4 regions of the Staphylococcus debuckii genome follow, and region 2 is predicted to be linked to each of the others. Evidence: riboswitches for the same ligand, from Rfam matches in the RefSeq annotation. Region 2 holds a riboswitch; each other region holds the start of a gene.
The links. A riboswitch is a leader RNA that binds a small molecule or an ion and turns the genes downstream of it on or off. The one in region 2 is predicted to bind thiamine pyrophosphate.

Region 1: it holds a riboswitch for thiamine pyrophosphate, as region 2 does, so the genes downstream of both, CNQ82_RS05230 (ECF transporter S component) here and thiC (phosphomethylpyrimidine synthase ThiC) in region 2, are expected to answer to the same signal.
Region 3: it holds a riboswitch for thiamine pyrophosphate, as region 2 does, so the genes downstream of both, CNQ82_RS01925 (3-oxoacyl-ACP reductase) here and thiC (phosphomethylpyrimidine synthase ThiC) in region 2, are expected to answer to the same signal.
Region 4: it holds a riboswitch for thiamine pyrophosphate, as region 2 does, so the genes downstream of both, tenA (thiaminase II) here and thiC (phosphomethylpyrimidine synthase ThiC) in region 2, are expected to answer to the same signal.

Annotation. Positions count from the first base shown of each region.
Region 1 is NZ_CP033460.1:1,124,077-1,127,275, forward strand. Features, by position in the region: gene CNQ82_RS05225 (ABC transporter ATP-binding protein) at 1-701, opposite strand, end outside; gene CNQ82_RS05230 (ECF transporter S component) at 714-1,289, opposite strand; TPP riboswitch at 1,393-1,497, opposite strand; gene auxA (lipoteichoic acid stability factor AuxA) at 1,747-3,048, shown strand; gene CNQ82_RS05240 (class I SAM-dependent rRNA methyltransferase) at 3,165-3,199, shown strand, end outside.
Region 2 is NZ_CP033460.1:1,017,118-1,020,316, reverse strand. Features, by position in the region: gene thiC (phosphomethylpyrimidine synthase ThiC) at 1-1,685, opposite strand, end outside; TPP riboswitch at 1,859-1,956, opposite strand; gene CNQ82_RS04710 (MsnO8 family LLM class oxidoreductase) at 2,044-3,048, opposite strand.
Region 3 is NZ_CP033460.1:407,583-410,781, reverse strand. Features, by position in the region: gene CNQ82_RS01935 (YfcC family protein) at 1-649, opposite strand, end outside; gene CNQ82_RS01930 (hypothetical protein) at 791-988, opposite strand; TPP riboswitch at 1,135-1,237, shown strand; gene CNQ82_RS01925 (3-oxoacyl-ACP reductase) at 1,345-2,097, shown strand; gene CNQ82_RS01920 (LLM class flavin-dependent oxidoreductase) at 2,301-3,199, shown strand, end outside.
Region 4 is NZ_CP033460.1:2,059,671-2,062,869, reverse strand. Features, by position in the region: gene CNQ82_RS09905 (aggregation-promoting factor C-terminal-like domain-containing protein) at 1-43, shown strand, start outside; gene CNQ82_RS09900 (transglycosylase family protein) at 265-963, shown strand; TPP riboswitch at 1,077-1,174, shown strand; gene tenA (thiaminase II) at 1,241-1,927, shown strand; gene thiD (bifunctional hydroxymethylpyrimidine kinase/phosphomethylpyrimidine kinase) at 1,924-2,745, shown strand; gene thiM (hydroxyethylthiazole kinase) at 2,738-3,199, shown strand, end outside.

The DNA of each region.
Region 1 (3,199 bases), 110 kb from region 2:
GCATGCGGATGCCACACGCCATATTCAGTCAGTAATGCTTCATGCTGATGCAAAATCACATCAGGAGAATCATCTGCAATAATTTCTCCGCCATAATTCATTAAAATAACGCGGTCAATGTGTTTCCAGATATGTTCAACTTTGTGCTCTACAATTAGCACGGTCTGGTCTTGCCACATATCTTTAATATGATTCCACAAGTCTTCCGTCGCATCTACATCCAACATGGCTGTCGGTTCGTCTAAGAAAAGTGTGTCCGCTTCTTGCAACACTGTTTCTGCAATGGCTAACTTTTGTTTCATGCCGCCGCTTAATTTCTGTACAGTTTGCTTAGGTCCCACATCTAAATCAACTGAGGCTAAAGCCTTCTGAATTAAGGCATCCATGTCTTTACGCGGTACTTGCTTGTTTTCTAATACAAAAGCAAGTTCTTCATAGACCTTGGGCATGCAAAATTGTGTATCTGGATCTTGAAAGATGACACCGCTATTTAAATCGACTTCTAAATCATCATATTTCATCGGTAATTCTATTAAATTCGGAACGATGCCACTTAAGACATTCAGCAATGTACTTTTACCGCAGCCTGAAGGACCTAATAATAGTACCTTTTGTTTATCTGGAATTTCGATATCTAATCCATCAAAGGTTTTTTCAGGCGCATTCGGATATTTGAGTCGTAAATTTTTTGCACGTAACAAGGTAAATTCTCCTTACAAATTATCGTAATCTTTTTGAGAAGCAGGTCTGAATAATTTCGTCACACCTGTCTTATCAAGCGCTTTCACTAAGTAATAAGGGAAGAGACCTGCAAGCACAATACCGCTGACACAACGGAAGAATACATATAAGAATAAGTTCCAGCCTGCTACTTCGCCTAAATAACCATAGTAGAAGTCGATAGGGAAAGTGACTAATGCTGCAGCTAAACCAGCAAGCATTGCGACCATCACAGAGCGTGATTTATAACGGAAGATTGCAAAGATAATCTCACAAGCTAAACCTTGCAATAAACCGTAAACGATGGTTGCAATATCAAAGCGTCCCATGACGATTGTTTCACCGGCACCCGCTGCAAATTCGGCAAGTAAGGCAATACCCGGTTTAGGGATGATGAGGTAAGCTACAACTGCCGCCGCAAACCACATACCGTACGAGAGCTCCTCTAGATGTAATCCAGTCACTTGCATCGCTTTGTATACGAAGTTCCAGATGTTGTAGATGATAGCGAAAATAACTGCAATTAACACAGTTACCAAGATATCTGAAAGTTTAAGTCCTTTTGACATGATCAATAATTCCTCCTAAATATAAAAAAACACACAAACTTGTCTAGCAAGCTGCGTGAAATAGGCATCGGAACAGACCGGCATAACCCTTAACCAAATTGCCGGCAGATCTCCTGCACTTTCCTACGCTAGTCTCAGCTAGATCAGGTTCGAAGGGTTTGAAGCAAAACTGCTTCATCTCAGTTACGAAACACCCCTAGTGCTTTTCTTTATTGATTTATACTAAATGTATGCTTTTTAAAAGGAAATGTCAAGATGATTTCAGTAACAGAAGCCTTGAGGCGCCCACAATTTCATTCGATTTTTCTTAGTAAGCATTTTCATAGAAATTTAGGGTATTATCCGATTGAGTGAAAGACTTAATTTCGATATACTATGTACTACCATAGAATGATTTATTACATTCACTAAAGACACAACACTTATGTTCCTATATAATAACTATGAGGTGAAAAACATGTCGTATATAAAGAAGCACGCTGAGATCATTTTTAGTTTGATTATTGGCATTGTTTCACTTTTTATTGGAATCATAATATTATTAAATGTATCCTTTATCCATAAGCTTGCTAAAGGCGGCAAGGCCGATATACATATCTACAACGTATGGGATTTCGTCAATGCATTCTTCGGTGAAATTATCCGGATTATGAGTCGATTTATCGGTCAGTTTCCTGTTTTTAGTGCCATCTTCATTATAGTGTTCGGCATTGCATTGTTATGGATCGGTTATTTGTTATTTATGACGACGAAATATGATTATGATATCTCAATTTTCTTCCTTATTATAGGAATTCTCTTCTTTATCATTACTATTATCTTGATGACCCAAGTTTATGGGTTTGCAGCCATTATATTTGTGGTGTCATTCTTGGTGCACACAGGATATATTGTATATAAAGATGAATTGAATCATAATCATCGAAAAGAACATTATTTATGGATTATTTGTGCTTACGGTATCAGTTATTTAATCACACAAATTGCTTTGTATGGACGTATTGAAAGCCATGAAATCGCAATGATTGATATTTTAAGTGTGAATGCATTCTTTATTGTAATGTGGATTTTAGCACAAATCTCGATTTGGAATTTCTTGTTCCTGCGCAGATCTTTACCATTGACGAAAGCGGAATTAGGGGAAGAGATGGAATTTTCGCGTACGGATAAAAATGGCACAATGAGCCAGACTAAAGAACAACTTCGCGAATTCCAAGAGCGTACACAAGAATTTACGCATCGTACAAGACGTAGCATTGATTTAGAAAAAATGAGAAATAAGCGTGATAAATTTAAAAATACGATCAAAGAAAAAATTGATATCCAAGACGATGATATTCCAAATTGGATGAAGCGTCCGAAATGGATTAAACCTGGAATTGTAGAATTAATCTGCGGTATCATTTTATTCTTATTTACATTGTTAGAGTTAAATAATAGAAATGCTTTGTTTGCATCTGGAGAGTGGGAGTTATCGCAAACCTCTTATGTGATTGAGTGGATTACTTTATTCCTATTACTCATCATTATTATTATTTATATCATTACGACGTTAACGCATTTCTTACGAGGCAAATTCTATTATGTGCAAATGTTTATGATCAGTATTTTATTCTTTAAATTATTGACTGAGTTTGTGAATATTATGATTCATGGATTGTTATTATCGATTTTTATTACACCAATTTTATTAATTATGCTGGTTGCAGTGATTATTGCATTTGTGATTCAGATGCGTACACCTGTGGACGGCCAGTAGCATATTGAGCTGGGGAACTCTAAACGGTTTCTCAGCTTTTTGAGTCTTTCTTTTTAGAAAGGGAAGTTAGGATACGTTATGATGAAGACAAATAATTATAGAAGGCGGAATGGATTATGAAGACAGCGGTTATTAATAAGGGTAAGGAGCA
Region 2 (3,199 bases):
TGTCTTTCTTTTTCATCAAAATGGTTTTGACGTAAATCATGAGAAATACGCATTGAACAGAACTTAGGTCCGCACATACTGCAGAAATGCGCTACCTTCGCTGATTCTTTCGGTAGCGTTTCGTCATGATATTCACGCGCACGTTCAGGGTCTAGAGATAAGTTGAATTGATCTATCCAACGGAATTCAAAGCGCGCTTTACTTATAGCGTCATCACGTTCTGTCGCACCAGGCAAACCTTTCGCTAAATCTGCAGCATGGGCAGCGATTTTATAAGTAATTACACCTTCACGTACATCATCTTTATTTGGTAATCCCAAATGTTCCTTAGGCGTAACATAGCAAAGCATTGCAGTGCCGTGACTAGCAATTTGAGCAGCTCCTATTGCTGAAGTAATATGGTCGTATGCTGGAGCAATATCTGTTGTAAGCGGTCCTAAAGTATAAAACGGCGCTTCTTTACAATAGAAATCAGCTAAATCTTGGTTTTCTTTAATCTTATGCATCGGAATATGACCTGGACCTTCAATCATCACTTGTACATCATGTTCCCAAGCAATATCTGTCAATTCTCCTAATGTCTTCAATTCAGAAATTTGGCTTTCATCATTTGCATCATAAATGGAGCCTGGACGTAAACCGTCGCCTAGAGATACTGCAATATCATAGCGATTTAAGATTTCACAAATGTCACCAAAATGCTCATATAAGAAGCTTTCTTCATGATGTGCTAAGCACCATTGCGCCATAATAGAGCCTCCGCGTGATACGATGCCTGTCAAACGATCTACTGTCAACGGTACATAGCGTAATAACACGCCTGCATGAATTGTGAAGTAATCCACGCCTTGCTCTGCTTGTTCTATTAATGTATCTCTATAAATTTCCCAAGTTAAATCTTCCGCTACTCCATTCACTTTTTCTAAAGTTTGGTAAATTGGAACTGTACCTACTGGAACTGGAGAGTTTCTTAATAAATATTCGCGTGTCGCATGAATATTTTTCCCAGTAGATAAATCCATGATAGTGTCAGCGCCCCAGTGTGTTGCCCAAACTAACTTTTCAATTTCTGCTTCAATGGATGAAGAAACAGCTGAATTCCCAATATTAGCATTAATTTTCACTTGGAAATTCTTACCGATAATCATCGGCTCTGACTCCGGATGATTGACGTTGTTAGGAATAATAGCGCGTCCTCTCGCAATTTCATCACGGACAAATTCTGCTTCTACACCTTCACGTACTGCAATAAATTTCATTTCCTTTGTAATGATGCCTTGCTTAGCATAATGCATTTGAGTAATTCTTTTGCCTGCTTTAGCGCGCTTAGGCTGATATTGGAAAGGTGTCTCTACAAATTTACGATGCCCTTCCTTTTTGAAGCCATTATCAATAGACTGCACCTTGCGTCCTTCGTAACTTTCAACATCGTTGCGTGCTTTAATCCAATCAGAACGTAAATCTGGAATCCCTTTTTGAACATCTACTTCATAGCCTTCTTCATGGTATGGGCCTGCAGTGTCGTAAACGACAAATGGTTGATTTTCTTCCGTACTGTATTCAGTTACCGTATCACTTAATTCAATTTCTCTGAAGGGAACACGAATATCCGCTTCTGCACCTTGTTTAAAAATTCTGCGACTTGCCGGGAATCCTTTTTTCAATTCAATTTCTTCTTGTTTCATTAAAAATAGCCTCCTCAAAATCAAAGCTAGGAGGAATATTTGCCAAAAAATACGTGATAAAATAAAAAACGCATTCATTTAATTTATGAATGCGCAGCAAAGAATTTATATTTAGGAATTCATAATAAATACACTAATATACAATGTCTTTATTATTAAATCCACACTTATCTCATCAATTATAAACGCTTCCCTACGCTAGTGCTAACTAGATCAGGTTCAAAGGGTTGATAATTATCTTTCAGCCAAATAGGCACCCCTAGCAATGAATTATTTAATTTACAAATTTATGATAACATTCAATATTTTATTATACAAGTCAATTTTAATTATGAAGTAATCATAATCTGAATCTATCTTAGGAAGTGGCAGGCGCTAATTGTTTTACAGTATTCATTCTTAATTGATGACTTTGCACAGGCATATGCAGCATCCATTCATCTATTAATCCACTGCGATTAATATTATCGAGTGTAGCTGTCACCTCTTCTTTAGTCCCACTGATAATACGCATTCTCTTCTCGACTACTTCAAAGCTTGCAGTAGATTCAGCTTTAAATTCTTCTACTTGTTGTTTCGTATTTAACACGATTCTTTCTCCACTATCAAAAAGAAGTTCGTAATGACGTTGTGAAAAACGAAATGGCAACTTTTGCGAACCATCTGCAGTAACGACAGCTGGTATGCTGACAATAAAACGACCTTCAGGATAAAGTGAATGATAAGCTTCGGCTGCTTCTTCAAGCGCTGATTGGTCAGAATTAATGAAGTATGCATAAATTATACCTGTTTTCGTTTCGGCTGCTTGTAGCGCTGACTTTTTACTAGCACCTAATAAATAGATTGGGACGGGTTGATTATTTTCCTCTCTGTGTGCTGTCCGTATACCATGATAAGTTGACGCCTCATCAAAATTTCGTTGGTTCAGATGATTTAAAAGCGAAAACTTTTCATTAAAGGATGGAAGCGGCTTTTGCAATTCTTCTTGCAAAATATCTACAACTTTTGGAAATCCTCCTGGTGCCTTTCCTACACCTAAATCTACACGATGGTCAGAAAGTTCATCTATCATATGAAATTGTTCAATGACTTTCAGCGGATGATAGTGTTGCAACATTACTCCACCAGAACCTATACGCAACCGTTTTGTATGATCCAGCAAATACATCGTTAAAATTTCTGGTGAAGTTCCCACTACATCTTTGAGGTTATGATGTTCTGATACAAAGTATCTTGTATAACCTAACTCATCAGCGAGTTGTGCAAGTTCTAGCGTATGATTAAGCGCTTCTTTGACTGTTTGTCCTTTAATAATAGGTGTTTGATCCAGTATACTAATCGGCAACATGGACATTCCCTCCATCCATAATCTCTTTTAATGCCATAGTATGAGCAATTGTATATGAAGTCAATTTGCTCGCTCTAGACATAAAAAGAAACTGGAACAAATTAATGTCCCAGCTTCTATCTGCTAAATTAGCAACAATTATTTAAGTTGAAGTGAACTTCTCCCA
Region 3 (3,199 bases), 610 kb from region 2:
GATAGATGACTGTTCTCAAGCCCCATCCTGAGAACATGGGAAGTTCTGCCACTGTTTGCGCAACACCGACTGTAAATGGATTAAGCATCCCGCCGATAAATCCGCTGGCAGCACCGAGTATGACCATGGCGGCTCCTGTCAGTGCATCATAACCGAGCGTGCGAGCAATAATAACACCAATCGGCACGAAGATAATAGTTTCTTCTGCTAAACCGATAGAGAATCCTAAGATGGAAAAGACGGTCATAGTGAGTGGAATCATTAGAATTTTCGAAGAGCCTAATGATTTTATGGCTTGGTTAATGCCGTTTTCAAAAGCACCTGTGCGATGGACAATACCAAAGGCGCCTCCGACTAAGAAGATGTAAAAGACTATTTCTCCCCCTGTTAATAATCCTTCGGGAACAGCACGGAATAAGTCTAGAAAGGATACGCCGTGTTGTGCAATTTCATGGTAAGACCCTGGAACTACAAGTGTTTGTCCGCCCTTTTCTTCTCGTTTGTATTCTCCAGCAGGAATAATATAAGTTAAAATGCAAGCTACGGCGATAATCATCATCAGTAAAGCGTAAGTATGCGGTGTTTTGAATTTAAATTTCCTGAGTTTCGATGGCTTCGGTTTGTCCTTTGTTTGTGTTGTCTCTGACATAAACATTACCCCTTTGTTTTTAGATGTCTGAATTTTCTTACTTTGTTAATTATAGCCTAATCTCGAGAGATTAAGCGGAGAATGTTTATGTTAGTATGTAGATACGAAAAGCTGAGACAATTTAATATGTCCCAGCTTTCTTTAATGTTTAACTTCTTCCTCAGCATTTGAATGGTTTTCGGCAGATTCATTCGTTGCTTCACCATTATTCTGTGCTTTTTCTGCTTCCCATTTCGCTTCTTTTTCCTTTTGTTTTGCTTTACGTTTCTTTTCTTCACGTACAGCCATAACAATGAAGCCGACTGCTAAAATTGGGAACGACATTCCTAACCAGAACATTCAAATCCCTCCATTCATTTAAATATTATCCGCTAGAATTCTCCCTTATCATAACACTTTCATTCACCAAATTTCACGTATTGCATACAAGATTCTCCTCTCCTTGACACCCTCTCAAATTCAAGCTACATTGAAAGTAACAAAAAGATACGCACTAGGGGTGTTTTTTCAAACTGAGATGAGGATTTCCTCAGACCCTTTGAACCTGATCTAGCTGAAACTAGCGTAGGAAAGTGTGAGATAACCGCAGAATGAGTAGGTTTAGTACTGACCTCAGACTGCCCTCTTGCCTACGCAGATTTTAACAATCATGCGTATTTTTTATGTCTATAATAGAAAAAAGGGAGCGGATTAACATGGCAAGAACAGTACTCGTAACAGGCGGTGCACGCGGTTTAGGCGCAGCAATCACTAAGACACTCGCAGAACAAGGGTTCAATATTATTATCAATTATAACCAAAGCAAAGATGCAGCAGAGCAACTCGTTCAAGAAATCGGAAACGAACGCGCTGTCGCAATACAAGCAGATGTCACAAATCGCGAAGCGGTAGACGCTTTGGTAAAAGAAGGCACTGAAAAGTTCGGTCAAATTGATGCAGTCGTCAATAACGCATTAGTCGGATTCAAATTTGATCCAACTGCCCAAAAAGCGTTTCCTGACATGAGCTGGGAAGACTACCAGCAACAAATCGACGGTACTTTGAAAGCAGCATTCAACGTAGTGCAAAGCGTAGTACCGCAATTCATCGAACATCAAGCAGGAAGTATTGTAAGTATCGGAACTAATTTATACCAAAATCCTGTTGTACCTTACCATGAGTACACAACAGCGAAAGCAGCTTTAATCGGCTTCACACGTAATATCGCTTCAGAATTAGGACAATACGGTATTACGGCGAATGTAGTCTCTGGTGGATTACTTAAAACTACAGACGCTAGTGCCGTGACAACACCAGAAGTCTTCGATTTAATCGCTCAAACTACGCCGTTGAAAAAGGTGACAACACCTCAAGATGTGGCCAACATGGTAGTTTATCTCGTTTCAGAACAAGCAAAAGGTATTACAGGACAAAATATTACAGTAGACGGCGGATTGACAATGAATTAAACAAGGTGCTTGAGAAGGCCGCTTTGATTCCGAGCAATAAGGAGAAATGAGCAGAAGACGTTCTTCAGTCTTCGGGGAATTTCGACTTATTGACAAGGAATCAGCCTTCGAAAGCCCGTCTATCAACCCAGAGGGCGCACTCTCAAGTTCTGCCCTCTTTCTCATGCTTTCTTTTTTAAAATTAAAAACAGAGGTGAATGGAAATGTCTGATCAGAAAGCGCAACTACATATTGGTGTCCTCATATTTGGTTGTGGTCATCACCAGGCTGCTTGGCTCATGCCTGATTCGAGTGTGGAACGTGTTGGAGATATTAATTATTACCAAGATTTGGCACAAATTGCTGAATGCGGCTTATTTGATGCGGTGTTCTTTGCTGATAATCAATCTTTTCCTGCGAAGGATGATACGTCGATGCCGGCGTTCTGGTTTGATCCGATTGTGAATTTAACTGCGATTTCACAGGTAACACATCATGTCGGTTTAGTTTCTACTATTTCGAGCACGTTCTCGAATCCTTATACGGCTGCAAGACAATTGTTGAGTCTGGACCATATTTCAGGTGGCCGTACAGGTTGGAACCTAGTTACTTCTATGACTGACCTGGAGTCTAAGAACCACGGGATGACAGAGTTGCCTAATCATGATGACCGCTATGCAATTGCTGAAGAATTTGCAGAAGTTATGAATGCCGCGTTTGAATCTTGGCACCCTGAGGATTTCAAACACGACCGTGATCAAAATCAACTTGTAGATTCTAAGAATATCCAGCCTTTTAATCATAAAGGTGTTAATTTTGCAGTTAAAGGACCGCTTTCAACACCGAGCAGTCCACAGGGCAAACCGGTAGCTATGCAAGCAGGCGCCTCTAAACAAGGTGTTGCTTTGGCTGTGAAATATGCGGATGCAGTGTATTCGGTTTCTTGGAATATTGAGCAAGCGAGAAATTTCAGAAAGCGTATGGATGCTGAAATTTCTAAGCAAGGTTACACTGACCGACGTCTCAAAATCTTCCCAGGTTTAGTCACTTATGTGGGTAAAACGCATGAAGAAGCTTTGGAAAAGAAAGCAGCTTTAGATGAAAAATTACCGATTGAAACAGC
Region 4 (3,199 bases), 1.0 Mb from region 2:
TGCAAATGCAACTTCTTTCCGCGCATCTCACGGTTGGTGGTAAGCCGATAACGCTTTAATTAATAAATTTAATTTAACGTTTTACATCCAAAAAGCGGACTCCGTTCTTATTTTAAGAGCAGAATCCGCTTTTTTGTAATACATATGTAACTTATGAAACAAACTATTTATATTGTTGTAACCTATGTTATCGTATTAGATGCTATTATAAGTACAGCAAATTAATCATATAAAGTTTTTACCTTATAGGAGGATTTTTATTAAATGAAGAAACTATTAGTAACATCATCAGTAGCGGCAGCAGCATTTTTAGCAACAGGAGTAGCATCACACAACGCTGATGCAGCTGAGTTAAATACAGCAGAACAAACTAAATTAGCAGAAACTGCATTAAATAATCCTGCAAAATTAAATCAACATCCAGTACAAGAGGGTGCATATGAATTTAATTTCGAATACAAAGGTTATGACTTCCATTTTGAATCAAATGGTACATACTGGGAATGGAGTTATGCAGCAGCTGGAACTGTTCAGCAACCAACTCACGTAACTACTAGCCAAGCAGCACCAGCTCAACAACAAGCTGCACCAGTAGCAAAACAACAAACACAATCATATTCTTATAATATGCAATCACAATCTTATAACAATAATTCAAATTACAGCTACAACACTCAATCAACAAGCTATAGTGCACCAGCTCAATCATATTCAGGCGGATCTAGCAACATTCCTGCAGCACTACAAGCAATTGTATACCGTGAATCACGTGGTGATATCCATGCTGTTAACCCTGACTCAGGTGCAGCAGGGAAATATCAATTCTTACAAACTACATGGGATGCAGTAGCACCAGCAGGTTGGAAAGGTGTAAACCCAGCTAGTGATCCAGAATATATTCAAGACCAAGCAGCATTAACTTTATGGGATAATGGTAACGGTGCAGGACACTGGGCATATTAATATTTAAACTACAGTCGGGACTTTTGTCTCGGCTTTTTTCTTTTTCAATTCTTTAATATTGCATAACATTAAGGGGTTTGATACATTTAAACTGTATTAATCATTAAATTATATAGAACTGCTAGGGGCGCCTTATGGCTGAGATAGTTGTACTAGACCCTTATAACCTGATTTGGTTCGTACCAACGTAGGAAAGTAGTATATTAAGAATAAAGATTCTAATATTTTACTGCATTCCTGCGAAGGTTTGCAGTTTTTTTATTGGGAGGATTTAGAAATGAATTTTGCTGAATCATTAGAAAGAGACGCACAACCTATTATTGATGAAATTTATCAAGACCATTTCATTCAAGAATTATTAAAAGGTAATATTGAGAAAGAAGCATTACGTCAATATTTGCGTGCCGATGCATCTTATTTAAGAGAGTTTGCGAATATATATGCACTATTAATCCCTAAAATGCCAGATTTAAATAGCGTACGTTTTCTAGTTGATCAAATTCAATTTATTGTAAATGGTGAAGTAGAAGCGCATGAATTTATGGCTGATTATATTGGTGAAAATTACAACGAAATTGTTCAAAAAAAGGTTTGGCCACCTAGTGGGGACCATTATATTAAACATATGTACTATAACGTCTATGCGCATGAAAATGCTGCATATGCGATTGCTGCAATGGCACCTTGTCCTTACGTATATGCAATGATTGCCAAACGCGCAATGAAAGACCCAGAATTAAATAAAGATTCTATTTTAGCAAAATGGTTTGAATTTTATAATACTGAAATGGACCCATTAATTGACGTACTAGATGATTTAATGAACCAACTCACTGCTCATATGTCAGAAGCGGAGAAAAAGGAAGTAAGAGAGAATTATTTACAAAGTACAGTTCATGAATTGAACTTTTTCAATATGGCTTATACAAGTGAAAAATGGCAATTTGGAGGAGAAAGAGTATGAATAAACCTAAAATAGCTTTAACCATTGCAGGTACAGATCCAACAGGCGGGGCAGGCGTAATGGCAGATTTGAAATCGTTTCATGCATGCGGTGTGTATGGAATGGCTGCAATTACCAGTATTGTGGCGCAAAATACCAAAGGTGTACAACATATTCATAATTTAGACGTATCATGGATTAAAGAACAGCTTGATAGTGTGTTTGATGATGAATTACCTCAAGCTATTAAGACTGGAATGATTGCAACCAAAGAAATGATGGAACTGATTCGAGAATATTTAGAAAAGCATCCAGAAATCCCTTATGTAATCGACCCTGTTATGCTTGCTAAAAGCGGTGATTCTTTAATGGATGATGCAGGTAAACATGCATTGCAAGAAATCTTGTTGCCGTTAGCTGATGTGGCTACGCCGAATTTACCAGAAGCTGAAGAAATAGTAGGTTTCAAATTAGATACTGAAGACGCAATTAAAAAAGCTGGAGACATCTTTATCAATGACATCGGTTGTAAAGGTGTAGTTATTAAAGGCGGGCACATTGAGGATAAAGCCATTGCGAAGGATTATCTTTTTACAAAAGATGGTTTAGAAGTTTTCGAAAGTGAACGTTATGATACTAAGCACACACATGGAACTGGCTGTACCTTCTCAGCGGTTATCACAGCTGAATTAGCAAAAGGTAAATCGATTTATGATGCAGTTAAAAAAGCTAAAGATTTTATTGCTTTAAGTATTAAATATACACCGGAAATCGGCCAAGGCAGAGGACCTGTGAACCATTTCGCGTATATGAAGAAAGTAGGACTAGATGATGAGTAATGTATTAAATCAAATTAGATCAGAACATCCATTAGTAATTTGTTATACCAATGATGTGGTTAAGAATTTTTCAGCCAATGGTTTATTAAGTTTAGGGGCAAGTCCAGCAATGAGTGAAGCACCTCAAGAGGCAAAGGATTTCTATCCGGTAGCAGGCAGTGTCTTAATCAATATTGGTACTTTAACTAAAGAGCATGAGCATGCGATGTTGACTAACGGCAAGATTGCTAATGAAACGGATACACCTTTAGTCTTTGACCCAGTAGCAGTAGGGGCGTCACAGTATCGTAAAGATTTCTGTAAAAACTTTTTAAAACAAGTTAAGCCGACTGTTATTAAAGGGAATGCTTCAGAAATTTTAGCATTAATTGATGATTCAGCAACTATGAAAGGTACAGATAGTGCTGATAATCTTGATATTGTGGATATCGCTAAGAAAGCTTACCAAGAATAT